2 regions of the Arachidicoccus ginsenosidimutans genome follow, and region 2 is predicted to be linked to the other one. Evidence: riboswitches for the same ligand, from Rfam matches in the RefSeq annotation. Region 2 holds a riboswitch; the other holds the start of a gene.
What was found. Region 2 has a riboswitch for S-adenosylmethionine ahead of A9P82_RS14280 (homoserine O-acetyltransferase family protein). Riboswitches for the same ligand answer to the same signal wherever they lie in the genome.

Region 1 (15,854 bases), 1.4 Mb from region 2:
TCAATGCCATATCACAGGCGGTGTATAAGGCAATTAGCTGTTCAAATTTTAAATGTGCATATTGATACAAGACGGGCTGCCAGCCAATGTTTCCAAGGCGGCTGTTGATATCGCCAATGTATTCGTCTATCATTTGCTTGCTTTCAATATACTTGGAAATGGAATCGCGCGAGGGTACTATATTTAGTACAAAAATTACTTTCTCCTTATAATCGGGATTATCGAGCAGAAATTGTTCGTAACCGGTTAAGCGTTTGTAAATGCCTTTTGTATAATCAAGTCTGTCCACAGAAAAAATCAGCTTTTTATCTTTTTTTAAATCAAGATATTGCTTTCGTATGGCAGCTATTTCAGGCTTGTCATAAGAGTTGAAAAACAAATCAAAATCAATGCTTACCGGGAATGCGTCTATTTTAATCTGCCGGTTTTCCCAAGCGACATTTTGCCCATTGGCTTCAATTTTTAAAATGGTTTCGAGGCAAAATAAAAAATGCGAAGCATAGTCGAGTGTGTGAAAGCCTATCAAATCGGCGCCAAGCATTCCGGTCAATATTGCGTGCTGCCATTGCTTTGGAATGACTCTGAACAATTCGTATGACGGAAACGGTATATGCAGAAAGAATCCGATAGTAAGTGAAGGTTTTTTCTTGCGCAATATCCCGGCGAGGGGCATCAGATGATAGTCGTGAATCCAAACTACATCGCCGTATCTTAGCTGTGGCAGCAGCGCATCGGCAAACATTTCGTTTATTTCCATATACGCATCAAAGTGCGTTTGATCGTAGTTGGCAAACGATGCGAAATAATGAAACAGCGGCCATACCAGCGAATTGGCAAAGCCGTTGTAATATAATTCATATTTTTCTTCTTCTACAAAAATGGGAAGATAGTCGTAATTTTTATTCTCAAGCTTGTCGATGGCACTTTCCCAAATTTTCTTGCTGCAATCAGGAATTCCTACCCAAAAGGTCTGTGTGAAAGAAGATTGATTGTCTGCTTTCAAATAAGTATTAATGGCAGAAATTAATCCGCCGGACGATTGTCTCAGTACATAGCTATTATTTTTTTGTTTAATAGATAAAGGCAACCTGTTGGATACCACAAATAATCGGTTACGCATAGTTTAAAAGATTTTTCAGACTTGACCGATATGGTCGTGATAATAATGGTTAAGCCGACGCTAAATGATAAAAGATGGAGTATGCCGACCTGCGATTATTGCGAAGTTAATAAAAAATAGTGAAGTTTCCGAATGTGAAGCGCTTGCTTGCATACGTAAGCGCGTGAACACAAAGCTGAATACTTATGGAAATGTATAAAACACTAAAAGATGTTAATTGTACACAATGAAAGTAAGGAGCATAATATATTTGGTTGTTTTATATGTGTATTCTGTTGAGTAAAAATCAATATACTGTTTTCCTTTTTCCACTTTCAAAATCTTTGAAGATAAAAGAGCCGAGATTGTCGAGCGTAGCGAAGTAAGCTTTACCATTGTTCATCTCGGTAAATTCGGTTACAAAGGCTTGCAGATACGGGTCGGAAGCAATCATAAAAGTGGTAATGTCAATCTTCAGCTTTTTGCACTGTGCTGCAAGACTGATGCAGCGGTTGGTAATTTTCCCGTCTAACCCGAACGCATTTTTATAGTATCGTCCATTGATTTTAAGACAAGTAGGTTTACCATCGGTAATCATAAAAATTTTCTTATTGGCATTTTTACGGCGGCGGAGAATATCCATTGCCAATTCAAGTCCGGCAACAGTATTAGTATGATACGGACCGACTTGGAGGTAAGGCAAATCGTTTATATCAACCGTCCACGCATCGTTGCCGAAAACAACAATATCGAGTGTGTCTTTCGGATATTTTGTAGTGATTAATTCGCTCAACGCCATTGCTACTTTTTTCGCTGGCGTAATGCGGTCTTCGCCATACAAAATCATAGAATGAGAAATGTCAATCATCAACACAGTTGATGTTTGCGCCTTGAAACTCGTTTCGCGAATTTGCAAATCATCTTCATGCAACGAGAGAGATTCTGCACCATGTCTTATTTGCGCAGAGCGAATGCTTTCGGTAAAATCTATTTGTTCCAGTTTGTCGCCGAACTGATAATTGCGTATGTCGGAATTTATTTCATCGCCGCTGCCCGTTTTCTTTGTGCTATGTTCGCCCTGTTTTGATTTTTTCAGCTTGTTGAAAACCTCTTCGAGGCTGCGTTGTCGAATGCTTTGCTTGCTCTTCGCTGTCAATGACATTTCGCCGGACAATTCATTTTCTTTCAAATAGCCCTTGTCTTTCAGGTCTTGAATAAAATCGCCCATGCCGTAATTATCGTTGGTAAGATTGAAGTACTTATCCAACTGATTCATCCATTCCAATGTTTCCTGCACGTCGCCGTTGGTATTGGGTAGTAGTTGCATAAAAATATCAAGCAACTGTTCAAACTTGCTTTTACTTTCGTCGGAAATAAATTGGGAAAATTCAAAACCTATCATTTCTAAAAATTGTTGTATAAAGGTACGATAATTTTGATGCGAATGTTGTTAAGATTTATTCGCCGTTGCCTTTGGCAAGTTTATCGTCGCTGTCCAATGGCTGGCTGTATATAAATAACTTTCCGTTGCTGGTTGCCACTTCATTTTCGCGAATGCTTTGTCCCATATCTGCCGGGTCGTTTCCGCCGCCGAGCAGCCATTTCCCCTTTGTATGCTTGATTTGAATACCCGCGATGGAAGCGATGTTCAACCCGAAATCGGTACAGTTGTTTTTACTGAGATGATAGCGTTTCTTTGCATATTTTTTTGTAAGGTCGAGAATCAAATCGAATTGTTTTTTATCGATAAATTTTCCTACGGCTTCGTCCCAATCGTGCCGGGCATCGTTTTTAAAATAAGACGGTGTGTTTGGGAAAAACGGAGATGCTTCAAGAGGCAGCGATTTTTTAGGGTAAAACCCGAAAGTGCGTTGCACGCTGCTTCCGTCTGCGTTGAATTTTATCAATGTAATAAAAGTATGACCAACATTGCCCGGCAGCTTTATTTTTCTTCGCTTGCCGCGCACGGGCTGTTTTACATGCACAATCACGCCATAAGCGCTTGCGGTCTTATGGTCGAGAAACGGATTGACGATGCTTGAATCTTCTATCGGCTTTGAGCTTTCGCCTCTTTGTTTTATTTTATTGACCAGAACTGTATCGCCGAAAATAGCAATGGCTTCGCCGGATGATGTTTGTAAAATATTTTCTCTCGCTTGTTTCAGTGAAGCATAAAATTCATCTTGCTCTTTGGTTGCACTGTCTGCGTTGAACGATTTTCTTGCTTTCTTTTTTGTAGAAAAATAAAAACATTTTAAAGCCAAAGGATACATTTTCATTTTGGCAAAACCCACAGCCAGCCTGTAATACAGGTTGGATTTACGAACCGGTCTTGATTGGATTCCGTTTAGTGAGTCAAGGGTTTTTTGTACGTCGAGCAATACCGGCGATTGTATTTCAGGTTGGATTTTTGCGATACTTCTGGCGCTGTCGGCAACAACGATTGTATCGTTTTTATACAATGGTTGCGCCGATATTGCAAAGGGTATAAACAGTAAAATTAATTGTATATATATTCTTCGGGTAAAAATAAAATTCATGCTCATGCTGCAAATCGATAAAAGTTTATTGTACACGAACGATAAAGATACAAAACAGAGATTACTTATACAAGTAATCCCTGCTTCTTCGATTTAAAAACGGACTGATTTAAGGAATAATTTTAACCACACAGATACATAGAATTAGAACCACGTTCCTATACGGTTTTATAGTTTAGTATTAAACTTTTTCCAACTGTTTCAGCCTTTGTGCATTTTGATAAACATTCGTCAGCAATTGTCGCACAAAATGTTGCCCGTCGAAATGGTCATACTTGTACGAACGGAAATTATAGTCAATGTAATGATATACAATTTTCCCATCGGGATTGATTACATAATAAGCAGGCAACGAAATATCGCCTTCGATGCCTGAAAGCCAGTCACTTATTTGATTTTCTGAATTATACAAACCGAAGAGTTCTGCGATTTTATTTTCTGTATCGGAAAAAATATGCAGCGAATTTGGTTGATGTAATCCTGCGCTCAACGAACGGATTGTTGCGTTTGTAATGATGGTTAGTTTGCCGCCCATAACATTGATATCGGCTTGCAGGCTTTCCAGAAACAGCCTTTGAATATCTGCATCATTATGAAATATCGGGCGAAATACAAGTACCACCGGCTTTTCGTTATTTAATATTTCATGCGAAGTTGTAAGCTCGTTGAAAACAAATTTTGTTTTATTTTTATTTTTCGGATACAAAACCTTTTCCAGCGGATGATGAAAATAAGGAACGCTGTTGCCCGATTTCAACGGTGTGTAACCGTAATAATTACTGATAGGTTCGCTGCCGTCATCGGTTTTATCGAAAGACCTTACATAATTATTTATTTTAACGGATGTTATTGCCATAATATTTTTGTTTTTTAAAATTGAAGGAATATGATTTGCTTTTCCAAATAACGCTTGCCGCTTAACATCGTGCTTTGGAATTTTGATAAAATAGTATTTACATAGGTTAGATATTAGTCTATAAAAATAATAGACTTTGTGATAAAAATTTTTTGAAACCTAATTCGCATAAACCAAACGGTTATTTTCCAGGCGAACTTTTTGCTGTACACGCAAGCCGTATTTGTTTAATACAATGCTGCAATCAAAATCTCTGTTGAGAAATTCGTTTTTCAACGCAGATAAATAAACACGGCGAATGGTATTTCCGCTTAAACATCGCACCTGCTTGTTGAAGCATTCGACCAACCTGTCGTTGGGCAAAGTTTTGAATTGGGACTGAAACTTTTGCTCTTGTTCCTTTAATAATAATTCTACGTACATCGCAATAAAATTTTAAATGGTTAAAAATAGTATTGCATCAATAAAAACTAAGAAACGTTAAAAAGTCGCGGCTGACTTTTGAACTTTTTTGGTTTTTGAAACCCTCATCGTTTTACCACCGTGGCTTTTCGCGCTCGGTTGGCGTTACAGATTGAATGAGTAACTTCTTGATGCCGGAACAAAAATAGGAACAAATTTTATTTTGCCAAAAAAATATTCTACTTTTTTTATAGACTAATGAAATATTTTATTTCAGGCAATAAATTGAATAACAATTTAAGAGAAAAATTCCCCAAAAATCTGTTCCTTTGCGCAACGAAATTTTTACGAAAAAATGTCCAATTCAATCCCCGCAGTTTTATTGTTAGCCGACGGCAATGTTTTTCACGGAAAAGCATTCGGAAAAATAGGAACCGCCGCAGGCGAAATTTGTTTCAATACCGGAATGACCGGCTATCAAGAAGTATTTACCGACCCAAGTTATTACGGTCAAATATTGATTATGAACAATGTTCACATCGGTAATTACGGAACAAAGAAAACAGATGTGGAAAGCGACACCGTAAAAATCAAAGGCTTAATTGGTCGCAATCTCGAAGATAAATATTCGCGCTACCAAGCCGATGATTCTTTGGGCGACTATTTAATCAAGAACAATATTGTTTCCATTGCAGGTATTGATACGCGCGCGTTGGTTGCGCATATTCGCCATCAAGGTGCGATGAACTGTATCATCTCTTCTGAAATTACAGATATTGAAAAGCTGAAAGAAGAACTCGCAAAAGTTCCGAACATGGAAGGTTTGGATTTGGCAAACGAAGTAAGCACAAATAAAGAATACGAACTTGGTAATCCTGATTCCGATATAAAAGTTGCTGTGCTTGATTTCGGTATTAAGAAAAATATTTTGGACAATCTGGTTGCACGCGGTGCGCACGTGCGCGTACATCCTGCGAAAACGCCGGTTGCGCGTTTGAAAGAATTTTCGCCCAACGGATATTTTTTATCTAACGGTCCCGGCGACCCGTCGTCAATGGATTATGCGATTGCAACCGTGAAAGATATTTTGAAAGAAGATAAGCCTGTGTTTGGCATTTGTCTTGGACATCAGTTGCTGGCTTTGGCAAATAATATTCCTACTTTTAAAATGCACCACGGGCATCGCGGACTGAATCATCCCGTTAAGAATTTAATCTCCGGAAAAAGTGAAATAAGTACGCAGAATCATGGTTTTGCGGTAGATGCGGAAAAAATAAACGCAGCAGAAAATCTCGAAGTAACGCACGTAAATCTAAACGATGACAGCATCGAAGGTTTCCGCATGAAAAATAAGCCGGCGTTCAGCGTACAGTATCATCCTGAGGCAACGCCCGGTCCGCACGATAGTCGTTATTTATTTGATGATTTTATAGAACTGATAAAAAAGAATTAATTCAAAAACTAATAATTATTTGTTTGTTTTAATGGTGTATTAGAAAAGTTATATATTTGCGTTAGCAAACTTTTATTTGACTTTTTTGAAAGTTCAAAAATTTTAGAACGTCAATAGATGAGTTTAGCAACCGCCCAAGTGAGGAGTTGCGGCTTTTACAAAATACAGATTGAGCGTTTGGGCTTGTTTACTAATTGTAATGTGAAGTTTGTGCAGAAGCATGAACTTTTTTTGTGTATGAATATAAAGAATGGTTGCGAAAAGAGCAATGCTTAAAACAACCAACCGCTTTCATAGCGGCTCTTTAAACAACCAAAACGCGCCCCGAAACCGGGGCGTTTTTTTATTTTAATTTTGAATAATGAACAAGAATATTTCAATTGTAGAAACTACGAAATTTTTCGTACAACGAACTTTGCAAAACGCCGAAGGTGGACACGACTGGCAACATATTAACCGCGTATATAAAAATGCTATGAAGATTGCAGAGCAGGAAATCTGTAACAAAGAGATTGTGGCGCTTGCTGCTTTGCTGCATGATATTGCCGACAGTAAATTTCACAACGGCGATGAAGAAATAGGTGCGAAGACAGCCGAAAAGTTTCTGAAAGAAAACAATGTGAATGAAGATATAGTTAATGCCGTCGTCCAAATTATCAAAAATGTCTCCTTCAAAGGGGGAAAAGAAAAACGCAGTTATTCAACTGTTGAGTTAGATATTGTGCAGGATGCGGACAGGCTCGATGCGCTTGGAGCGATTGGTATTGCACGCGCGTTCAATTATGGCGGATTCAAAAACCGGGAAATTTTTAATCCTGATATTCCGCCCGATTTGAATATGGATAAGGAAGCTTACAAAAAAAGTACGGCGCCTACGATTAATCATTTTTATGAAAAACTCTTATTGCTGAAAGATTTGATGAATACCGAAACAGGAAAGCAACTTGCCGAAGAAAGACACGAATTTATGAAATTGTATCTCCGACATTTTTTTGAAGAAGTAGGAGAGAAGGCGTTTGAAATATAGAAACTTAAATCATATAAAAATAAACCACATAGTAACATGGTCTTTGCATAGAAGAATGGAGCGACAAAAGTTGCACGATAGATTTTCATCGAAGAGGAAAATACTATGACATTCATCTCTACACAGAAACGCAATATTAAAATCTCATAGATAATCGATTCTATGTTTCTATGTGGTTTTAAAAATGGTATGGCTTTATTTTTTTACTTTTGACCTGAAAAATTCATTTATGCAAATCGCTATCATCAACGGACCGAACTTGAATTTATTAGGAACTCGCGAACCTGAAATCTACGGCTCGCTTACGTTTGAACAATATTATGAAAAACTGAAAAAGAAATATCCACAGATTGAATTTCATTATTTTCAATCAAACGTTGAAGGCGAACTGATTAATGAAATTCAGCGTGTAGGTTTTTCTTTTGACGGCATTATTTTAAATCCCGGCGGTTATACACATACGTCTGTTGCGCTGGGCGACTGCATTGCATCGGTAAAAACGCTTGTGATTGAAGTACATATCTCCAACGTTCATGCACGAGAAGAATTTCGTAAAATATCGCACGTTTCGGCAAAAGCAAAAGGTACAATAGCCGGACTTGGATTAAAAGGTTATGAGCTTGCCGTGAATTATTTTTCGGAAAAATAATTGTGGAAGAAAAGCATTTGGTATTGTACCAATATTTCAGACTCTTTTTAGGTTGGACGCGTTATTCGCTCAATCTCTGTAATCGTTCAAAAGATAAACAACCGGAAACGATTTTGTTGAAGAACATGGTTAAAAGAAAAACGGCAACTACAAGGCTGTTTTTTGCATAAAATAAATTTATGATACAACAATAATGCTAGTGACGGCGATAAATACTGAATCAGTTTCCCTCATCCATAAATTGTTTCAACAACGTGAATACTGCAATTGTTGTTGCTTCGTTGTTGCGCTCGCGCGTGTAGGACAAATTTAGTTTTTGTGTTTTGATTATTTGGTTGTTTGCAACGGCAATCCAAACAGTGCCAACAGGTGTTTCGTCTGTTCCGCCGCCGGGACCGAAAATGCCTGTTGTGGCAAGCGCGTAATCGGTGTTCATTTTTTCACGTACATTCCAAACCATTTCTTTTACGGTTTGTTCGCTCACGGCTGTAAACTCGTCGAGCGTCGATTTTTGCACGCCCAATACATTTGCTTTCACGTCATTAGTATAACTCACGATGCTTCCGTAAAAATACTGCGACGCACCTGCCACCGACGTGAACAAATGCGCGAGATAGCCGCCCGTGCAGCTTTCAGCCGTTGAGATGGTTCTATTTTTTTGTAATAATAATTTCCCAATTGCTGCGGAAACAGAAATGTCTTCATTGGCAACCATTACGTCGGGAAGTAAATTTTGCAGTTCACTAAATTTTTCGTCTATGAGCGAATTGTTTGAAGAAATATGTTCCGTCAAACGTAAGCGCACCATGCGCGTTGCAGGCAAATAGGCGAGTTTGATGTTTTGCGGAAGATTTGCTTCAAAGTCTTTTATTCTTTCTGCCAAAAAAGATTCGCCGATGCCAACGGTTATTAATGTTCTGTGTTCGACAGGCGATAGTTTAAAATGAGATTTTATTTCGGGTAAAACGGAGCGCTCGAACATCGCTTTCATTTCGTGCGGCACGCCGGGCAGACTGAAAAATAATTTACCGTTTTTCTCAAACAACATTCCGGGGGCAGTGCCTCTGTCGTTGAGTAAAACTTTGCATACGTCCGGAACAAGTGCCTGATTGTAATTTACTTCCAACAACGGACGATTGTATTGCTTGAAAATGGCTTCCACATTTCGCAAAGCGTCTTCATTCAATACGAGTTTTCCGTTGAAATATTTGTTGAGAATATCTTTTGTAAGGTCGTCTTTTGTAGGTCCGAGTCCGCCTGTGAGAATGATAATGTCGGACGATTTTTCTGCATCCTGCAAGCCTTTCAGTATTTGTGTTTCATCATCGCCAACACTTGTCTTTTGTTCGAGCCAAACACCGGTTTTGTTGAGTTCCTGCGCCAGCCATGCGCTGTTGGTATCTATGACTTGTCCTATCAGTAATTCGTCTCCAATGGTAATTATGGAAGCGCTTATATGCTTCATTTAAAATAATTTTTGATGCAAATTAATTCAATAATTGTTTCCGTTTGCACAAAGAAAGAAGCGCCGCAAAATTTGCAACGCTTCCTCATCTTCCATTAAACAACAATTATCAAATCATTTTCAAAAATGCTTTACCTACAAGCACTGCAGGCATTTCAAAATTGGCGCTAATCGTATTTATTTTCTCACTGTCTTTTTTCAATTGCTGAATCTGTTCTTGCAATTTGTGTTTCTTTTCTTCATTTTGTTGTCTCAGGCGTTCTTTCTGCTCGTTTAATTTTTGTTGCTGTTCCTGCAATTTTTGTTCGGACAAAGTGTTTTCATCGTTATCATTGTCGTCATCGTCTGTATCGACGTGTGTGCGTTTCAAGCCGTCTTTTGTCATTACATATTCTTCGTCAAACTGCATATTTTTTCTATGAGAATAACTTAAATAGCTATCATCATTATTATCATAAAAATCTTGAAATCCTAAATCAATTTCATTGGCATAACCATCGTTTTGATGCACAATTATTTTCTTTCCCAAAGGCACGGCAACCGTAATTACCACAAACTGATTGCGAAATTTATCCGTCGTATTCAACGTGAAATAACTCGGAATATTTAATACGGAATCTTGTTGCGCAATGCCGGAATAATTAATTCTTTCTGCTAACAAATTCGCATTGGCAACAGAACTTCCGTTGGATAATTTTGTGATATCCACTGCGAAAGAATCGTTGAGCGACGGCACAAAATGCAGGCTTGTATTATTAAGTAAAACCGAGTCTTTAATGGATGATACGAAATCATCAAAAATCGTATGCCTGTGATAATATGTTCTTGTGGTTTGAACGCTGTAAGAGCTGCGCCCAAACATCCAATTTCTGCTGAATCGATACGGGCGATTTTCACGGATATAATTAATCTCCAACTTCTGAACCATAGGATTGGTAAGAGTTACAGCCTGTTCAACAGGATTATTTACTTCGCGTACATCGTCCCAAACCGAACCAATTAATCCGATTAAAGAAATTAATCCGGCGAGCCAAAGTCCTACAAAAGTCATGCGCAAATAACGATTGCTTTTTGTATGAGTAATCGAACGGATTATCCAGATAATAATACCGACAATCGGCAGCCACACAACTAAAATAAACGCAATAATCGCCAGTGTATTTTGCCATGTACCGCCAATGATATAGCCTTTCAACGGGTACAAACCAAACATTGCAATGCCTATGGCAAATAAGCCGCAAATAACGCCGATTAAAATACAACCTAAAATAAAGTAGGCGAAAACTTTGAGCAGCGTAACAATAATGTTGCCCAACGTCGAGCGTTCGCGCACGGGAATTAGTTCAGGAGCAGATGAAGTTTTCATATTATTGACTTTTTTTTTACCGTCGCTCAAATCTTCCTGCACAGTATCTTTAATATTGTTTAAATCCACATTTTTCCCTTTCATGGAAAGCTTGTCAGATGCCGTAACTGCGGCGGGAACAACTGCCCAAAGAATAATATATAGCGTGATGAAAAATCCGTTCATACCCGGAAAGAAAAAATTGCCATGATGAATAATTCCGAATGCAATGCTCAACGGAAACGAGCAAAACGCGCCAATCAGGAAAATGACTTTCGGAATCCAAAGGCTGATGCTGAAATAATTGGCAATGCCGGAGCAAACGCCGCCAATGGTTTTGTGCGACAAATCCCTATAAAATCTTTTGTGTGTTGAACCGATGACCTGCGTTGCAGAACTTGGAACGGCAATCCACAAAATGATATAAGGAATAAGTCCTACACCGTAAATTATCAATAAAATAAGTGCAATTAAACGCACAACCGTTGGGTCGATGTTGAAATAATTGGCAATGCCTGCACACACACCGCCGATTTTTTTGTTGGTTTCGTCGCGGAAAAACTGTTTTTGTCCGCTTGTATTTGTTTGCTGAAATGCTTGCTGCGAGCGTGTTTCAGAAGACTGCTGTTGTGAAGAAGACGCTGTTGCCGTTTCTTCATCTTCCAAATCTTCCGGACGACCAATGCTGTGAATAATGGCTTCCAAATCGCTTTCGCTCACGCATGGATTTCCTTTTTTAATCACTTCAGCAAACAGTTCGGAAATACGGTTTTCAATGTCGTTGATGATTTCGTCGCTGCCTTCTTCGTTGGCAAAATGTCTGCGCAGGCTTTCGATGTAAGACTTCAGCTCTTCGTAGGCTTCTTCTTCAATCATCACTACGCGCCCCTGAAAGTTTATGTTTATTACTTTTTTCATTCGTAACTTTTTTAATTGTTTTTTAATGGTCGAATGGAACCTCGCTATTAGTTTTTATTTTATTAGAAATGCAATGCTCGGTTTCATTTTAAAAAAATTTATAATGGCATTTATGAATTTTGATTTGTTACCAGATTCACTGCATCTGCAAGTTCTTTCCATGTTTTTTCCAGTTCTTGCAAAAAGGAAAGTCCTTCGTCCGTCAGGCTGAAATATTTTCTTGGTGGTCCCGACACGCTTTCTACCCAACGGTAGGTTAATAAACTTGCATTTTTCAGTCTGGTTAATAAAGGGTACAATGTTCCTTCCAGCACGTTCAAATTCGCGGCTTTCATTTTTTCCGCAATATCGCTCGGATATGCTTCCGCCTGTTTGATGATGGATAAAATGCAAAACTCCAAAATCCCTTTCCGCATCTGGCTCTGTGTATTTTGAATATCCATGATTTTGTCTTTTGTAACGCAAAGATATGTACATTTTTAAATACTATGCAATACATAGTACTAAAATATTTTTATGAAAATAATTAATATTCTTATAATTAATTGAAAATCAATTTATAGTAAATATTTTTTTCGTAAAAAAATTTTTTGGGTAAAATGATGGGCGGAAATTTTTTGTGGATGAATGGCGGGAAAATGATTGTAATAATGGATAATGATTGCCGCCATGCCGAACTCGTTTCGGCATCCCATAGATGCTGAAATAAATTCAGCATGACGCGCTGAGGTGTTCCTATATTCAAAGCATTATCAAAATTGAAACTCCAATTCATAAATCGCAAATCATAAACTCAAGACATTATCTTTGCGCCGATGAAATCGAGCAATCAATTTTTTAACATCAATATGGCGGTATTCCATTCGACCATTAAAAAACAATAAAAAATTCTGAATGAAAGTTTTAATGGTTTGTCTCGGCAACATTTGTCGCAGTCCTTTGGCGGAAGGCATTTTACAACACAAAGCCGACGAGCAAAATTTAGGTTGGGAAATCGACAGTGCAGGTACAGGAAGCTGGCACACAGGCGAAGCGCCGCACAGGCTTTCGCAAAAAATTGCGAGGAATCACGGCATCGACATTTCGCATTTGCGCGCGCGGCAATTCAGGAAAGAAGATATGCTGAACTTCGATAAAGTTTATGTAATGGACAATGAAAATTACAACGATGTACGAAGAATGAGCGGAAATTTGTTTGATGAAAACAAAGTGGATTTAATACTGAATGTATTGCATCCAAACCGCAACGAAGAAGTTCCCGACCCCTGGTACGTCAATACCGACGCGGCTTTTGAAGAAGTGTTCCAAATGTTGGATGAAGCGGGCGAAGCTATTATAAAAAATAATCAATCTACAATATTCGATAACCAATGAGCAAAGTTTCTCTTCCACAAGGCACACGCGATTTCAGCGCGGACGTTGTTCGCAAGCGACAGTATATTTTCAATACAATAAAAAATGTTTTTGAACTGTACGGTTTTCAACCTTTGGAAACACCGGCGATGGAAAACATCGAAACCCTGATGGGAAAATATGGCGACGAAGGCGATAAACTCATTTTTAAAATTCTGAATAACGGGTTGGATAATCCTGCAAAAGCAGAAAAAACAAAGCTGGGTTTTGAAGATATTTTGCAGGGCAAAACCAATAAAAATATTACCGAACGCGCCTTGCGTTACGACCTTACCATTCCTTTCGCGCGCTATGTTGCCATGAATCACGGGCAGCTCACATTTCCATTTAAGCGTTATCAAATTCAGCCTGTGTGGCGTGCGGACAGACCGCAGCGCGGGCGTTACAGGGAATTTTATCAGTGCGATGCAGATGTTGTCGGCAGTAAATCTTTGCTGAACGAAGTGGAACTGACCAACATTTATGCGACCGTTTTTAATCAACTGAAAATTGATGTTGAAATAAAAATCAACAGCCGGAAAATTCTTTCTGCACTCGCAGAAATTTGTGGCGGCGCAGATAAAATGCTCGATATTACGATTGCCATTGACAAGCTCGATAAAATAGGTTTGGAAAAAGTGAAAGAAGAATTGTCGCAAAGAGGTTTGAATGAAAGTCAGATTGCGACAATTGAACAATATTTAAACATCGCCGGAAGTAATGACGAAAAAATTAGTTTGATAAAGGATTTATTCGGCAATAACGAAGCGGGCAAAAAAGGCATTGAAGAAATTGAGTATGTTTTAAGCAATTTCACGGCTCACGATTCACGGCTTGCGGTTGATTTTACTTTGGCGCGCGGCTTGAATTATTACACGGGAATTATTTTTGAAATCAAAGCAAAAGACGTACAAATGGGCAGCATCGGCGGCGGCGGTCGTTACGATGATTTGACAAGTTTGTTCGGCGTTCCCAATATTGCTGGCGTGGGCATTAGCTTTGGCGTGGACAGGATTTACGATGTGATGGAAGAACTGAATTTGTTTCCGCAGGAAGTCCAGACGGGTACACAGGTTTTATTTTTCAATCTTGGAAATGAGGAAGCAAAAGTTGCTTATCAATTAATGCAAACATTGCGCAGCAAAGGTATTCGCAGCGAATTGTTTCATGAAAATTCAAAGCTCGACAAGCAATTCAAATACGCCGAAAAGAAAAACATTCCTTTCATCATTATTATAGGCAGCAAAGAAATGGAAGAAAAAAATTGTACCATCAAAAATCTGCAAACAGGCGTGCAACAGGCATTTCCTTTGCAAAGTGCTAATGATTTGGTAGCTTTGATACAAGCATAATTTTTTGGATTGATAATTGCTTAATTGTCGAAAACGATTTTTAATGAAAAATTTATTTTACATAGCATTTGTCTCCGGCATGGTATTTATCTCATGCGGAAGAAGAACTGTTCCCCAGCAAACAACAACACAACCTGTACATCCAAAGGTTGCGCCGGATAGAATCCAGAAGCCGCAATATGTTAAGAAAGCTGTTATCCTGGATTCAAACACGTTTCATAATACACAGAAAAATATTCAGGATTCTTATAATAATAAAGCTGACAGCGTTGCCGTAAATGCAGCCGTTCCGGTTGCAAACAGCGTAGCTGCTACGGCAACTGTTGTTATTGACAGTCATGGAATGTTGCAGATAGATTCTGCAAATTTGCCACCGGATGTTTCACATAATTTGGATTCGCTAAATCAGGCTACACGTGCGTTTACGCCGAATCAGGTAAAGAATCTGGCATATCGTTTTAAAGAAATTCCGCCGAGAGTTTTGCTCGTTCCAGATACGCTTGCAAAGAAAGGCGTGAAAGGTTATTACTACAAATACGATAATAAGTTTTGGTATTGGAAGAAAGACGACGGTTATTTTTATTTGGATGAAAATTATTATCAATAATCTTTCGTGAGGTGTGAAACGTCAGTCCTGAGTATGGGTCTTTGTGCAACTTCGTGTATTTTCTCTGTGGTAAAACTATCTTACCAGAAAACCCAAAATCAATTTTGTTTCCAAAGCATTTTGGACAAACTGCAAAAGCATTGCATCAATTTCATTATTTCTTTCAAAATTCATTTCCTTGCAAATGCTTGCTGCGACTGCGTTTGCAGACATTGGTTCTTCTAACAACAATTCAAGAACTCTTAATAATGCAGGCGACAAAGAAGTGAAAATCACTTCGCCGCTTTCCGGCTCACGATGCAGGGAAAGAAAATAATTTCTTTTATCATCTTCGGAAATTTCTTTCGCATTTTTCAAATGAACCGGATAATGAAAATGTTGTAAATGAACTTCAGGATTTATAACCAATAAATCATTTTCTATGTTCCCGTCAATTGAATAATCAACAGCTTTATCTTCCATCATAAACATTTCCACTTCGAGCCATTCAAACCATAATAGCTCTAAAATGAAAGGATATTTTTTTATCAGAAAATGATTTTCCCCTGCCGATAAATATTCATAAAACTCTTTCGGCATAGACCAAACCTGCGGAGAAATGCAGGCATGATTGGCAAAAAATTCTTTGGTAATATTTGTCCATTCATCTTTTGTTAATAACTCGAAAGTCAATGGATACGCGGTTTGCAGCATATCGTCCACAACATTAAACACCAAACGACGATACTGTGAAACATTCTTTTCATTTA
Region 2 (15,854 bases):
GATTTTCCGCCAACTTTACGTTTAGATTTTAATTTTGCATGAACAAAAAGAAACAGGCAATTTCATTCAAAAAAATAATAGGCACAATTCATTTATGGCTCGGATTAATCTCCGGGCTTATTCTTTTTGTGGTAGCGATTGCCGCTGCGACTTATGTGTTTCAGGATGAGTTGCAAAATGCTTTTCAATCGAAATATTTTCATACACAAAATGTTTATACTACAAAGCTTCCGGTTGATGTACTGCGCGATTCCGTTGCACAACATTTTCCAAAAGAGACAATTACGGGCATACGATTCAAAGGCGATAAAGATGCTGCTTACATTTTTTATACCGGTAAGAAACTGATTTCGGTAAATCCCTCAAATGCAGCAATCATCGGCTTTAGGGAAACGAGTAAAGATTTTTTTACCATCGTTTTGAAAATTCACAGAGAGTTATATCTCGGCGAAGTGGGTGGCGAAATTGTAAAATGGAATGTGCTGGTGTTTTTCATTATGTGCCTGTCGGGATTTATACTTTGGTTTCCGCGTAAAGCAAAATATCTGAAACAGGCTTTGAAGATTAATCTCAAAGTAAGAAACCGGAAACGTTTTACATGGGAATTGCACAATGTGCTTGGTTTTTACGCGCTGATTATTCTTTTGCTTATTTCCCTCACGGGAATTTTTATGAAATATGATACGGCAAAAAATATTGCATCATTTATTACGACAGGGAAAATCATGCAAAAAGAAAAGAAGTCCAAAACCCTAATGCTGTCTGCTGAAACACCTGCTACGCTTAGCTTTCAGCAAATGTATGACAACGCAAGAAGTTTTGACAATGGAGTGCCAATTGAAAGTATCATTACATTTCCGGGCAAAAAAACTAAGGATGTACGCATTGCACTTCGTTACCCCTATAACATTATGCGCAGTCAAAATACCTTTTTGTTCAGTGCTGCAAATGGCAATCTTATAAGCAAAAAACTTTATCGCAAGTACAATGCTTATGATAAAATTGCCATGAGCAATTATAATCTGCATACAGGGCGCATCGGTTCATTGGGTATCTTCAGCAAAATTATTTATTTCATTGTCGCGCTGATTGCCGCTTCACTGCCTGTTACCGGTTTCCTGATTTGGTGGGGCAGGCGGAAGAAAAAAATAAAATGATAAGACACTATTTCCTTACCCTGATAACACCCAAATAACCGCCGCCGGAAGGCATTTCTATGTGCAAAACTGTTTGCTTATTTATGTGTTGTAAAATAACCATTTTTGACTCTCTGTTATTTTTTGTGTCGCTTAATGCCTGAAGAGTAAAGTCAATATCGGCGGGTAAAAAATTTAATTTTAAATCCAAGGTAGTCGGCATTTCGCCATTGGTAATTGCTAAGTACCAATTATTGTTTTTCCGACGTGCAAATACTGCCGCTTTTCCTATTTGACTTTGATTTAAAACAATTGTTTCGTCCCAGATTGCGGGCATATTTTTAATGAAGAGTAATGCTTCGCTTTTTAATAAATCGCCCGGGTCAACTCCCAAACATAAAAATGGAGAAGTGTATAATGCCACTGTAGCCGCCTGATGTGCAAGTGTGGTCGTATGAACAAATGAGCGAAAACTCATAGGCGTAAAATCAGCCGGACCTGATAAATACCTTGTGAAAGGCAGCACAGTATTATGGAAGGGCCAGTTTACTCTGTCTTCCTGTTCCAAGCCTCTCACACCTTCCTGCGAAAGGACATTCGGATAAGTATATTCCAGTCCTGTTGCTTTATCCGCGCCATGAAAATCAACCATTAAATGGTATTTCGCAGCAAGCCGCGCGGCTCTTTCATAAAATGCAATTTCCGGTTGATGCTCTGAGTCGATGAAGTCAATCTTCAAACCTTTTACACCAATTTTCGCGCAATGCCGGAAAAAACTTTCCATATATGTGGAATCTTTTAATCCTGGAGTATTTCTGTAATCAACATACGCTTTCCACACCCAAATACCTACGCCTTTATTTTTTGCATAATCAACCTGTTCCTGTAAAAGCGCCCACATATCTTTTCCATCTTCTTTCCAACCCGACCAGCCATCGTCAATAAGGTTGTAAGGGATTTTCAGTTGCGCTGCATAATCCGTAAACTGTTTCATATTTTCCGGGGTTACATCTCTTTTATTGCTCATCCACGACCATACGCTCACGCCGGGTTTTATCCATGAGGTGTGCAAACCTTGCGGATATAACTTTTTATCGGGAGCTGGAGATACATCGGAAACAATATCGTTATTGACCAAAGTGTTGAGGTCGCGCCCAATTACAATAATGCGCCAAGGCGATTTTAATGTATCTTCTGTTACAGGCTTTACAGAACCGGCAAGCGTGTAATCAAATGCCTGCCTTTCGTTGTTGTATGTAAGATGACTTCCGGCAAAATTATGTAGGTTTGCTTCCATTACTGCCGCAAACATTCCGCCGGTATAGCTTACGGTTAGCGGCATTCCTATTTTTTGGCTGTCGCGCAAATCTTTTATGTGTGAAGCGGAATAATTTCCCTCGTAGTCTGCAACATCGCCCTGCCACCAATAGGTAACATTTTCGGGAAAATCAATGTTTGATAAATCTTTTTCCAAAACGTTATGATGATGTGCTACGTTGTAGCAAACTGCTATCCCATTGTCATAGACGTTGAAAATCAAAAGAAAATCTCTTGTTTTATCTGTCGATAGAATGCTTAACCGATAAACCTGTTTGTCCGTTTTTGCTGTGTTGTGAACGCCTCTTACATCGAAGCTTCGCTTAATTCTTTCTTTGTTCAGCAATTGGATTGATTGAATATTTTGCCCGTAGGTTTTCCCGCCTAATTGAAAAGCAAAAGTGTTGTCAGATATAAGACTATCGTTGCATGATAATGTGTAATGCAAATGTTGATCTTTGTTGTATAGATGCACCTTTACATGATTATCGGGGCTGCTCAGTGTGAATGTTTGCTGTGCTTTAGTATTTTGCAAGACAAACAAACAAGAGGCAATAAGAGCAAACAACTTTAATTTTTCTGGCATTTTCATTTGTACATTTTTATTGTATAAAGATGCAATATTTTCCTCTAATGGAAAATCTTTTCAATGCTGAACCATAGAGATTTTAATATTTTTGTCAAATGAAAATTACACACACCGAGATTTATCGTTTTTCTATTCCGATGGTTCCTTTTGCGATTGCAACGGGAACGATGGATTATGCGCAAAATGTTTTTATCAGAATATATACCGATGAAGGATTTTACGGCGTGGGAGAATGCTCCGCATTTCCCATGATTGTAGGCGAAACGCAAGATACCTGTTTGGTTTTGGCTAAAGAATTTGCAAAACTCTGGAAAGGGAAAAATCCTTTGGAAATTGAAGAACGTTTGCAGGAACTCGATTGGTTTATTGCAAAAAATACAACCATCAAAAGTGCGTTTGATATGGCGTTGTATGATATTGCCGCAAAAGCGAAAAACGTACCTTTATACCAATTTCTCGGTGGCGAACCAAGACCGATTGTTACCGATATTACAGTAGGAATTTCTTCGCCCGAAAAAATGGCTGCGCAAGCTCTGGAATTTAAAAATAACAATGCCGAAGTATTGAAAGTAAAACTCGGCAAAAATCCCGATGAAGATATTGAAAGAATCAAAACCATTCGCGAAGCCATCGGTTTTGAATTGCCTATTCGCATTGATGCGAATCAAGGCTGGAATTATGACGATGCGTTGCAGGCGTTGAAGGCTTTGGAAAAGTTCAACATAGAATTTTGTGAGCAGCCAATGCGCACTTATGATGATAAATTTTTGCCTGAACTTAGAAGCAAAACTTCTATAAAAATTATGGCAGACGAAAGTTGCTACAACTATTATGATGCGGAAAAACTGATTGAGGCAAATGCCTGCGATTATATCAACATCAAATTTTCAAAATCGGGCGGCATTACAGAAGCAAAGAAAATACATGATGTTGCCGCACAACACAATATTCCTTGTATGATGGGTGGAATGCTGGAAAGCCGTATTGCACTTTCCGCAAAAGTGCATTTTGCTTATACTTCGCCTAATATTCAATTTTACGATATGGACACTTGTATGCTCGGTCAGTTGGAAGACCCTGCCATTGAAGGGGTTCAGTTTAATGGTTATCATATTTCACTTCCCGAACTTCCCGGCATTGGTGCGGATGCTAATGAAAGCTTTCTGAATCAATGTGAGAAATGGATAGTCTAAGTAATCATTCTCTTTAAAAAAACTTATCTTCGCACATTAAAATTTTTAAAAGAAAATATGTCAACAGAAATCAATACATCCACAGGACTTGAAAAAATACAGTTCAATCTTCCTTACAAAATTGCAGACATTAGTCTTGCAGAATGGGGACGTAAAGAAATTAAATTAGCCGAAGCCGAAATGCCCGGATTGATGAGCATTCGCGAAGAATATGCAGCATCGCAACCCTTGAAAGGGGCGCGCATTGCAGGTTGTTTGCACATGACTATTCAGACCGCTGTTTTGATTGAAACTTTAACGGCACTCGGTGCGGAAGTTCGCTGGAGCTCGTGCAATATTTTTTCTACGCAAGACCATGCTGCTGCTGCAATTGCTGCTTCAGGAGTTCCTGTTTTTGCATGGAAAGGAGAAACTGTTGAAGAAGCCGATTGGTGTATTGAACAAACTTTATTTTTCGGCAGCAAAGACAAGCCGTTGAATATGATTTTGGACGATGGCGGCGATTTGACCAATATTGTTTTTGATAAATATCCCGAACTGATTCAGAACATCAAGGGACTTTCCGAAGAAACCACAACAGGCGTTCATCGTTTGTATGAAAGAATGCAGAAAGGCACTTTACCAATTCCTGCAATTAATGTAAATGACAGTGTTACCAAATCAAAATTTGATAATAAATACGGTTGCCGCGAATCTTTGGTAGATGCTATTCGCCGCGGTACGGATATTATGATTGCCGGCAAAGTGGCTGTGGTTGCGGGTTTTGGCGATGTGGGCAAAGGGTCTGCCGAAAGTTTGCGTGGTGCAGGTGCTCGCGTAATTGTTACGGAAATTGACCCGATTTGTGCATTGCAAGCCGCAATGGAAGGTTACGAAGTAAAGAAAATGATGGACGCAGTAAAAGAGGCGGACATTGTTGTAACCACAACAGGGTGCCGAGATATTGTTACCGGAGAACATTTCAAACTGATGAAAGATAAAACCATTGTCTGCAACATCGGGCATTTCGATATTGAAATTGATATGGCTTGGCTGAACAAAAATTATGGTCATACAAAAGATACAATTAAACCACAAGTGGATTTGTATAACATCGACGGTAAAGAAGTAATTGTATTGGCAGAAGGCCGCTTGGTAAATCTTGGTTTGGCAATGGGGCATCCTTCGTTTGTAATGAGTAATTCATTTGCCAATCAAACTCTTGCGCAGATTGAATTGTGGCAACATAGCGATAAATACGAAAACAAAGTGTATGTGCTTCCAAAGCATCTTGACGAAAAAGTTGCGCGTTTGCACTTGGCAAAAATCGGTGTAGAATTAGATACTTTGACCGATGCGCAGGCAGATTATCTCGGACTTCCCAAAGAAGGACCTTTCAAGCCGGAACATTATCGTTACTAATACTTTAGTTTGTTAATTAATTTTTTAAAAATATGCACACAGGTTTTGTGTGCATATTTATTTTAGGAAAAAAAGTAAATTTGTAGTTCAAAATAAAACAATCAGAGAAACAGAAATGTTATCCAAAAAAACACAATACGCTTTCAAGGCTTTAATGTACTTGTCTCAGCAAAAAGACAACGGACCAATATTAATTGCAGAAATAGCGCGCAAGAAAAAAATACCTTTGAAGTTTCTGGAAAATATTCTTCTCGAAATGAAAAAGGATGGTATTCTCGATAGCAAGAAAGGAAAAGGCGGCGGTTATTTTTTGGCAAAAGATGCAAGCCAGATAGTACTTGCTGACGTGATGCGCCTGATTGACGGACCGATTTCTTTGTTGCCTTGTGTGAGTCTGCACTTTTATAAAAAATGCGACAACTGCGACGAAAAAGAATGCGGCTTGCGCAATGTACTGATTCGCGTACGCGATGCAAACCTTGCCATTCTGGAACATCAGACTGTGGCAGATTTGAACTTATAAGCTATATGTTATTGCCACAGATACATAATTTCAACATCTGCGTATCTGTGGCATTTCTTTACACAATTCCCGCCAGTTCAAGACTTCGCTTTTTTGCATTACGGGAATCAATTTCTTCGATAATACCATCTACCGTAAGAATCAAAGAAACGCCCGGCGCTTTCCACCAATCGTCTTCCCTTAGTTTTGAAAAATGAATTACACCGATTAAATAGCTGCGTTCCAATCCCGCGTGCCATTCTTCAATCCATTCAAATTCTTCCCTGCGTATTTTATTAACTTCATCAAAACTAATGTACACGCGCACATAAAAATCTTCCGTCAGTTCTTTCGGTTTGTGATGATACAGTTTTTTGTATTCATATTTATAACCGTAGCGCAATGCCGATATATCGCTCATTACAGCCGAACCTGTTGCCAAACTTCCGGCGCCTTTGCCGTAAAAAAATTGCCGGTCGGCGAAACCGCTTTCGATAACAACGCCGTTAAATTCATTTTTCACGAAAGATAATAAGCCGTCATTTTTTACAAACTGCGGCAACACATACGCCGATATTTTTCCGTTTAATAAAGTTTTGGCGTGCGCCACCAATTTTATGTTCCAGCCTTTTTCCTGTGCAATTTTCGCATCGCTCAACTGGATATTCTGAATACCGGAAAACAAAATATTATCGATAGTGGTAACAATGCCGTAAGCGTGATTTAATAAAATTACCCATTTGTTTACGGCATCAAAACCTTCCACATCGAGCGTCGGGTCACTCTCTGCATAACCAAGTTGCTGCGCCAATAACAGCGCATCCTGAAAGTCGAGCTTATCATCAAACATTTTCGTTAAGATGAAATTTGTCGAGCCATTTACAATCGCACGAATGGAATGAAGTAAATCATTATCGTAATATTCTTCCAGGTTGCGAATCACGGGAATAGACGCGCAGGCTGCGGCTTCGCAAAGAAAAGGCAGTCCGGTTTCTTTCTGTAAAGCGAGCAGTGATGCAAGATTTTCTGCAATCATTTTTTTGCTGGCGCTCACAACGGCTTTGCCATTTTTCAAAGCAGTTGTTACAATTTCATAAGCCGCCACCGAATCGTCAATCACTTCAACAATTACGTTGATTTCTTCATCGTTCAACAACTCATATCTATCCGTCGTAAACAGTTCTTCCGGCGCGTTGCGCTTTTTTCCCGGATGCTTGATGCAGGCTTTTTTTATCCGCGCATTGAGCGATGGCGTTTGCTGCAAAATTTTATACAAACCTTCGCCCACAACGCCGAAGCCGAACATTCCTATAACTAATTCTTTAGTACTCATTATTTTTTATTTAAAAATTAATTGTCGAATTTTATAAACATCTTGTCGAAATTGATAGTCGTTTTATTAAACTGATGAATGAAGTCCTGACCGATTCTTCCGTATGTATTATTGTCATCATCGTCGGAAGTTGTTTCCCTGATTAAAACATTCACATTTGGAACAGTAATTTTTTTATTATTGATTGTAGTAACAAAATCAATCAAATATCCTTTGGATGTATCTATATTGCCCGCGCCGCCTTGCATGAATGTTTCTTGCTTGTAATGTGCGTCGATGGTTGTTTTATTGGCATCATAATATTTTTTACTTAACCAGGTTGATGAAGCCCCTGTATCAAAAATATATGCAGAATCGTTGATTGAAATTCTTAATGAAAGATTGCTTAAGGCTAAATTTGATGGAGCATTCCATGTCGTTTGTCGCTTAGGAATAATAAGTTTATCATCATTCATGATTTGAATTTCCTTCAACGCTTCAATTATGGGAAATCCAATGATGCCTTGTATGCGATAATTAATTTGAGGAAAAGCTAAAGCCGAATCGGCAACTACAAGAAAAATTGCATTTTTGACTTCAATGTTTTCGATGTTCAATTCGTCGCAAACGGCAATGTGTGCTTTGATTGATTTTCCCGTTGCCGTGCCCACATTCATTAAGCTTTCTAAGATGTGCATCTTATATTTTTTCGCCGTTGTTTCAGGAACAGTGGAAAAGCCCGCGCCCGTGTCAAAAACAAAATAATCGGAATTAATGCCTTGCGTAATCTTTAAATTTTTCAGTCCTACTGCATCTTTTATCAGCTGAATAGAATCATTGTTTTTAATAGTAATTTCCTGTTTTGGCGTATTGCTCAATACATGAAACATACTCAACTTATCTTTCAGGGAAACAGCTTTTGCAGAATCTTTTGCTATAAAACCGGCATAGTTTTTCTCTATTTCTTCTGCAACATTTTCTGCATCTGAATATTGATATAAGCGAACATAATTGTCCATTTTAATATAGTAGAGAAGCGTCTGAATAGAATCTGCCAACTGATTGAAATCATTATAATATTTCATTACAATTCCAACCTTCTCATTCGACGACTTTGGCTTATTAAAACTATAATCAAGATTAGCTTCTATAACTGCCCGATGAAACTTTGATAAATCATTTTTATTGGTAAGATAAATATCTCTTGCTTTAAAATAATCTTCCTTACCAATCAAACGGTAAATTTTGTTAAAAACCGCACTGTCATTACTTTTTTGTGAAAAAGAATGAATGCTTATAAATAGGAAAAATAAAAGGCAAAAATATTTCATCAATAAAATTATTTTCTAAAGATAAAATCTCTTATAATTTTTTCAATCGTATCAAACTCTAATAAAAAACCATCGTGTCCATACAACGAATTGATTATGCGCACTTCTGCATCCGGAATATGTTTTGCAATCAATTCTTGTTCTTCCGGCGGAAACAAAATATCCGTTGAAATGCCCATCACAAGCGTGTTTGCTGCGATTTTACCCAAAGCGTTTTCAACAGAAATTCTGCCGCGTCCCACATCGTGCGTGTCCATTGTTCTTGTGATAAAATAATAGCTGAATGCATTGAAACGCTTCGCCAGTTTTTCGCCCTGGTATTTTTGATACGTCTCCGCGCGGGTAATTTTTTTATCAATAGACAAATCTTTCGTTTGCTCCGAAAAGCCCTGCTGCGTTGCGTTGTAGGCGTTGTAATCTCGATAAGAAAGCAGTGCAATAGAGCGTGCCACTTTCAAACCACTGATGCCCGCATCATCTTTTTTCTCTTTCCATGTACAGTCTGCTTCGATGCTCATGCGTTGCGAAGCATTTAACGCCGCCGCCCACGGCGAAGTTTTTGCACTTGTGCTAATCGGAATAATTTTTTCAAAAACATCGGGTTGCTCAATCGCCCATTCGAGCAACTGCATTCCGCCAAGCGAACCGCCGATGCCAACGGCAATTTTTTCTATGCCAAGATAATTTCTTAGATGCTGAAATGTACGCACTACGTCGCGCATCGAGAACACCGGAAAATCGTGATAATATTTTTCATTTGTCTTTGGATTAATGTCCAGCGGCGACAAACTTCCATACGCGCTGCCGGGAATATTGGCGCAAATGATATAATATTTTTCCGGGTCGAAAACCTTTCCTTCGCCGATGATTCCGCTCCACCAATCTGCCGCTTCACTGTTTGCAGTGAGCGCGTGAAACGTCCACACCACGTTGGTTTTAGCGGAATTTAATTTTCCGTAAGTGGTATATTGCAACCGGAAAGCGGGAATTTTTTCGCCGCTTTCCAGCACAAATTCTTCATTGTGATTGTAAATTGCCTGATGCACCTGTCCGTTTGTTTTATTTTGTTAGTTGTTGTATCGTTTAAAAATTTTCCAAAAATTAGACAGAGCGAGGGAGTTACATAATTGCAATAAAAAAGCCTGCACCGAATAAATCAGCGCAGGCTATACTATTTTTGAAAATAATTTATGCAATTACACTGACTTATCTGCCCGAACAATTTTATTCGGTTGGATGTGGCACCTTTCACTTTCGTGAGGTTGCCAAGGCTTCATCGGACCATTCCCTCTGCCTTTCTTGATAAGAATTTTTAAAGAACTGTGCGCAAAGGTAATACTTATTTTAGAATTATGAATTTTGATTTAATAAAAATGCCCAACAAACCTGTTGGACATTTTAAAATAATATGAGAGAGTTTTACTGCTGCCCCTGCTGTTTTGCCTCTTGTGCAGCATCGTCTTTCATTTGCTGATTGGCTGTAATCAGGAATTCAACTCTTCTGTTTTGTTCACGACCATCCTGTGTCCCGTTGTCATATTTCGGGTCGGCTTCGCCATAGCCTTTTACAGTCAGGCGTGAAGCATCGATGCCGCTTTGCTTTAAATAATTGGCAACTGATGTTGCACGTTTAACTGACAAATCCATGTTGTATGCTTCCGTTCCTGTACTGTCAGTATGCCCCTGGACTTCGAGATTGGTTTGCGGATATTTATTCAATACCGTAATCAAATCGTTCAGTGTGTTTTTAGAAGCATCCGTAAGGCTGTACGAATCAAAACCAAATAATACTTTACTCGAAAATTCTACCACAATTCCTTCTTCCACGCGTTCAACTTTTGCATTAGGAACTTCTGTTTTGATGTCTTCGGCTTGTTTATCCATTTTTTTGCCGATAATATAACCAGCGCCGCCGCCTACTGCCGCGCCGATGATTGCACCAAGTGCTGTATTGCCCGATATTTTTCCGATAACGCCGCCTGCAACAGCGCCGCCGCCCGCGCCAATGGCTGTGCCGCGTTCTGCGCGCGTAGCATTGTTATAAACGCTGCAGGATGATAACATAACTGCTCCGGAAAGGATGGCGACAAAAGATAATTTTAGGTTTTTCATGTGTATTTGTATTTATTGTTTTTTGTTTTACTACATAGAATGCAAGCTATTTTTTGATTAAAATTTTCGGCAAAACATTTCATGTATGATTTTTCAGTTTAAAAATATATGAGCCAATTATTATGCCATTTTCAATCGAAATAACGGTTATATGTTTAAGTAATTCATTAACGCATCATAATTGCGTTTTATTTCATTTTCGTATAATTCTTCGCCCACGAAATATGCAATATGATAATCGTGCCGTTGAAGGGCATTCACTATTTCGGAAACATTATTGCGGCTGACACGAATGGTTACAATGAACAGTTCTGTTTTTACATCAAAATAAGAATTGAGTTGTAAAATGTTCGCATCAGTCGATTCTACAATGCGTGAAATTTCAGAAAATGAATATTCTATTTTCGACATTTCCAATACAATCAGTCCGCCGTTATTATTTTCAACATCAAGGAGAATTGCAAGCGCATCCAGCAAAGATGTTTGTGTGATAACGCCGAGATATTTGTGCTCGTTGTCAATAACCGGCAAAATATTGCTGTCCGTAAGTTCCAGGATTTTAAGTGCAGAAATAAAATGTTCGTTTTCAGGAACGGATATTTTGATGAATATATGCTGCAACTCCGCAATGCTTGTGTTTACGGGCATTTCAGTGATTTCGTTCAACGGTAAAACACCGATAAGCTCTTCATCATTTGCAACGGGAAAATATAAAATACCTGTATGATGGCTTTGCTGCAAAACGTCGCTTACCTTGTCTTCGGGATGAAGCAAAGGAAAGTTTGACGTTGTAATTTCTTTGCAAAGCATAATAAATTATTGTTTGTGTTTTTCCAAAAATTCGCCAAGTATCACATTGAACTCGCCGGGAACTTCCATCATGGGTGCGTGTCCGCATTTGTCGATAAAGTAAAGTTCCGAATTAGGAATCAATTTATGAAATTCTTCTGCGACAAACGGCGGCGTTACAATATCGTTTTTTCCCCAAATCAACAACGTGGGTTGTTTAATTTCTTTCAGTTCTTCGCCGAGGTTGTGGCGGATGGCGCTTTTTGCAAGCGCGATAATTTTAATAACTTTCAACCTGTTGTTCGTGATTTCAAATACTTCGTCCACCAATTCTTCGGTTGCAATCCTGGGGTCATAAAAAGTATCTTCGGTTTTTTTACGGATATAGGCTCTGTCGCCGCGCTTGGGATAAGTATCGCCCATTGCACTTTCAAAAAGTCCCGAACTACCTGTGAGAATCAGGGTTTTAATTCTTTCGGGATGCTTTAATATCTGTACCAAAGCTACGTGTCCGCCAAGTGAATTGCCTAGCAGATGAATATTTTTCAAATCTAATTTTTCGAAAAATTTGTTCACGTATTTCTGCAAACCGCCAACCGTTGTATTTAATAAATCCAAATCGAGCAATGGCAATATCGGTACAACTACCCGATGCGTTTTCCTAAAATACTCTATTAAATCGGCGAAGTTGCTAAGCGCTCCAAACAATCCGTGAAACAACACTAATGTTTCGCCTTCGCCTTCATCTATATAGTGAAATTTATCTAACTGTTTTATTTCGTAACTCATATTTTATCTAACTGCTGTTTCTGCTTTACAAATAAACGCTATTCAATTGATAAATTGAAAACTTATCTATAAAAATAAAACTTATATTTCGTACTATTTGGAAATACCGGTTGCCAAGTTTCCGAAGAAATTCCCAAGGTCGGTAAACATATTTTTGAACCAGGGAATTATCTTCCCGAAATTATCAATCAGCCAAGGACCTAAGTTCTTTATAAACGGATAACTGAGCGATTTGTTTAGCGTTTCGGGTTTTATCAATTCAATTTTTTCAACATAAAACAGCACTACGCTGAATATGGTTAAATAAAGGAATGCATACAACGCGATTCCTGCGAGCCTGTTTGCCCAGCCCATTAAAACAGTTTCCAGCAATCGCTGAATGAGCCGCGCTGCGAGTCTGACCAATAATACTGCAATGACCAATACCAATAAAAACGAAATGAACGAGAGCCATTTTCCTTGAATGCCGTTGGCGTTTAAATAACCTGCGACTATGACAGACAATTTCATTGCCGCAGCCAAGCCGACGATGATGGCAAGAAAAGAAAATACGGCAAGTATAACGCCTTGCCTGTAACCTTTAAATATTGCCAGCGCCAGCAGAATAATTGTGATAATGTCTATCATTACTTGCTTAAAAGTTCTTTCACGATGCCGGCTACAATTTTGCCATCGGCTTTGCCCGCAAATTCTTTGGTAGCTGCGCCCATTACTTTGCCCATGTCCGCAGGCGAAGTTGCACCAACCTGCGCAATAATACTTTGCACCGCAGCGCGAATTTCTTCTTCACTCAATTGTTTGGGGAGAAACTGTTCTATCACGGCAATCTCAGCGCGTTCTTTTTGCGCAAGGTCTTCGCGGTTTTGCTTTTCAAAAATTTCCAGAGAATCTTTGCGTTGTTTTACTAAGCGTTGTAATAGTTTTAATTCGCCTTCGGCAGAAACTTCTCCGCCTGCACCGGGTTCGGTTTTCGCTTTAATAATTTCTGCCTTGATAGCGCGCAAGCCGCGCAAAGTATCTTCGTCTTTTGATTTCATCGCATCTTTCATGCGCGTCATGATTTCTTGTTCTAAGCTCATTTTTTTATTTTTATTACACGAATTAAATCGAACTATACGAATTGTTTAATTGATATATTGCTTAATTGTTTTTCGCTATTTTAATTTACCAAAATCGTACAAAAACTTTGTGTCCTTTTGTGTCGTTGTGTTCTTTGTGTTTCAAACTTTTTCCTAAAATCTCTTAAATCCACTCAAATCATGGTTAGCCTAATTTATTTTCTTTCATCTGAATTTCTCTGAATTTCTGGTAAAAATCCTTGGCGAAATTTTTAATATCGTCCACCAACACTTGCTGGTTGGTTGCGCGTTTAAACGTATCGCCCATTGTAGAAAAAATCTGGTAAAAAAAATCTGCCATTTCATCCACCATCATTTCTTTTGTCCACAGGTCGATGCGCAATGCGCTTTTATCTGCGCCATCCCAGAATGCCACGAGCATTGCTTTAGCTTTTTGCGCGTCTTCGCTTCCGTCGGTTGCGCTCCACGAAATATTTTCGGGAACTTTGTCTTTGTCTAATTCAATATCTATATGAATAGATGATTTTGCCATAATTATTTTTTGAATGTGCAAAGATAATTTTAAAAAAAGAATTCATTGATTCTTCATCGTTTCAATAAAAAATTTCACTTTTATTTGCTAAAACAATGTCATTATGCCGCGTCCTCAACAAAACGAATATCCGCCTTATTTTGAAAGATATATTTCTTTGGTAGAAGGCGAAAGCATTGCAGAAGTCATCAGCAAGTACAACGATGAACAATTAAATTATGTTGATGCCTTGCCGAACGATAAAGCTAATTTTGCTTACGCGGAAAATAAATGGACAGTCAAAGAAGCGGTGCAACACATCAGCGATACGGAACGTGTTTTTGCTTACCGAATTCTTGCCATGTCGCGCGGCGAAATGCAGACACTGACAGGATTTGACCAAAATATTTATGCGCAAAATTCCAATGTGCTTCGTCGTTCTTTTGATGATGTGAAAGAAGAATTTAAAGCCGTGCGCTACGCAACAAATATTTTGCTTCGTTCGTTAAGCGAAGAACAATTGTTGCGCGTGGGAAATGTTGCGGATTACAAAGTGAGTGCAAAAGCTTTTGCTTTCAACATTTACGGACATTTTATTCATCATCAGCATATTTTAAAAGAAAAATATAGTCTTTAAAATTGAGTGAGAAGTGCCGCAGATTCCCGGATGAAAAATCATTATCTGTGTATCTTTGGCTATTTTTTATCATCCTTGTTAATTTTTACATCATATTCTATCTTTATTTTCAAACGACTATTTTCGTTGTATTTTTGACACAATTTTTTAGAAAAGGATATTGAAAATATGGCTTTAAGTCAGGGGCTTCAACAAAAATTATTACAGAAATTATCGCCGCAGCAAATTCAGTTGATGAAATTGTTGCAGATACCGACTGCAAATCTGGAAGAACGAATTAAGGAAGAACTGGAAGAAAATCCTGCATTGGAAGAGTTTAAAGAAGACTTGCATAGCGATAGTGAAAATCCGGTAGATGAATTTGACTCTTCCGACGACGAAGACTTTGAACTTGACGGCAGTGAAGAACAATACGATAATATTGATATTTCGGAATATGTAAGTGAAGGCGACGATGAAATTGCCGATTATAAATTGCGCGACGACGGTTATGGCGAGCAGGAAGAACGGCAAACATTGCCTTTCAAAGTAGAAACAAGTTTGCATGAAAATCTGGTAAACCAACTTGGTATGTTGTCGCTCGATGAAAGACAATACACCATTGCGGAGCAGATTATCGGCAGTATTGATGATGATGGATATTTGCGCCGCGAAATCACTTCCATTGTGAATGATTTGGCTTTCCGTCAAAATATTGAAACTTCAGAAGAAGAAGTGGAATCGTTGATTCAGCAAGTGCAGCAGTTTGATCCGGCGGGCATTTGTGCAAGAGATTTGCGCGAATGTTTGTTGCTGCAATTGCAGCGACCTTTGGAAGCATCGAATGAAAATGTGCAGAATGCGATTGTGATTTTGAAAAAATATTTCGATGAATTTATCAAAAAACATTACGAGAAAATTCAGCGTTCATTATCCATTTCAGAAGAACAACTGAAAGAGGCAATACAAGTTATCATTCGCCTGAATCCAAAGCCCGGCGGCGCTTTGGAAGAAGTGAACAAAGCTGCGAGCTACATTATCCCCGACTTTTTTATTACCAACCAAAACGGGATTTTGGAGTTGTCGCTCAACTCTAAAAATGCACCCGATTTGCGCATCAGCGAAGGATATCGCGATATGCTGAAAGAATACGATAGAGGCAGTAAAAAAGATAAGC

Region 1: another riboswitch for S-adenosylmethionine. It lies ahead of A9P82_RS05425 (hypothetical protein); the one in region 2 lies ahead of A9P82_RS14280 (homoserine O-acetyltransferase family protein).

Annotation. Positions count from the first base shown of each region.
Region 1 covers NZ_CP015971.1:1,203,688-1,219,541, reverse strand. Annotated here, with positions in the region: gene A9P82_RS05445 (bifunctional alpha,alpha-trehalose-phosphate synthase (UDP-forming)/trehalose-phosphatase) at 1-1,120, opposite strand, end outside; gene A9P82_RS05440 (vWA domain-containing protein) at 1,407-2,501, opposite strand; gene A9P82_RS05435 (hypothetical protein) at 2,557-3,645, opposite strand; gene A9P82_RS05430 (thioredoxin domain-containing protein) at 3,821-4,495, opposite strand; gene A9P82_RS05425 (hypothetical protein) at 4,655-4,918, opposite strand; SAM-I-IV-variant riboswitch at 4,993-5,097, opposite strand; gene carA (glutamine-hydrolyzing carbamoyl-phosphate synthase small subunit) at 5,253-6,350, shown strand; gene A9P82_RS05415 (HD domain-containing protein) at 6,712-7,377, shown strand; gene aroQ (type II 3-dehydroquinate dehydratase) at 7,607-8,026, shown strand; gene A9P82_RS15375 (hypothetical protein) at 8,029-8,196, shown strand; gene A9P82_RS05405 (competence/damage-inducible protein A) at 8,247-9,491, opposite strand; gene A9P82_RS05400 (PspC domain-containing protein) at 9,601-11,754, opposite strand; gene A9P82_RS05395 (PadR family transcriptional regulator) at 11,865-12,197, opposite strand; gene A9P82_RS05385 (low molecular weight protein-tyrosine-phosphatase) at 12,649-13,128, shown strand; gene hisS (histidine--tRNA ligase) at 13,125-14,498, shown strand; gene A9P82_RS05375 (hypothetical protein) at 14,542-15,105, shown strand; gene A9P82_RS05370 (HvfC/BufC N-terminal domain-containing protein) at 15,181-15,854, opposite strand, start outside.
Region 2 covers NZ_CP015971.1:3,286,111-3,301,964, forward strand. Annotated here, with positions in the region: gene A9P82_RS14240 (TonB-dependent receptor) at 1-32, shown strand, start outside; gene A9P82_RS14245 (PepSY-associated TM helix domain-containing protein) at 39-1,157, shown strand; gene A9P82_RS14250 (glycoside hydrolase family 97 protein) at 1,165-3,039, opposite strand; gene A9P82_RS14255 (mandelate racemase/muconate lactonizing enzyme family protein) at 3,138-4,235, shown strand; gene ahcY (adenosylhomocysteinase) at 4,293-5,636, shown strand; gene A9P82_RS14265 (RrF2 family transcriptional regulator) at 5,752-6,159, shown strand; gene A9P82_RS14270 (homoserine dehydrogenase) at 6,218-7,471, opposite strand; gene A9P82_RS14275 (pepsin/retropepsin-like aspartic protease family protein) at 7,489-8,685, opposite strand; gene A9P82_RS14280 (homoserine O-acetyltransferase family protein) at 8,790-9,827, opposite strand; SAM riboswitch class I at 9,985-10,090, opposite strand; gene A9P82_RS14285 (OmpA family protein) at 10,201-10,893, opposite strand; gene A9P82_RS14290 (CBS domain-containing protein) at 11,041-11,703, opposite strand; gene A9P82_RS14295 (alpha/beta fold hydrolase) at 11,710-12,471, opposite strand; gene A9P82_RS14300 (CvpA family protein) at 12,565-13,098, opposite strand; gene A9P82_RS14305 (GatB/YqeY domain-containing protein) at 13,098-13,550, opposite strand; gene gldC (gliding motility protein GldC) at 13,735-14,082, opposite strand; gene A9P82_RS14315 (DinB family protein) at 14,186-14,698, shown strand; gene rpoN (RNA polymerase factor sigma-54) at 14,867-15,854, shown strand, end outside.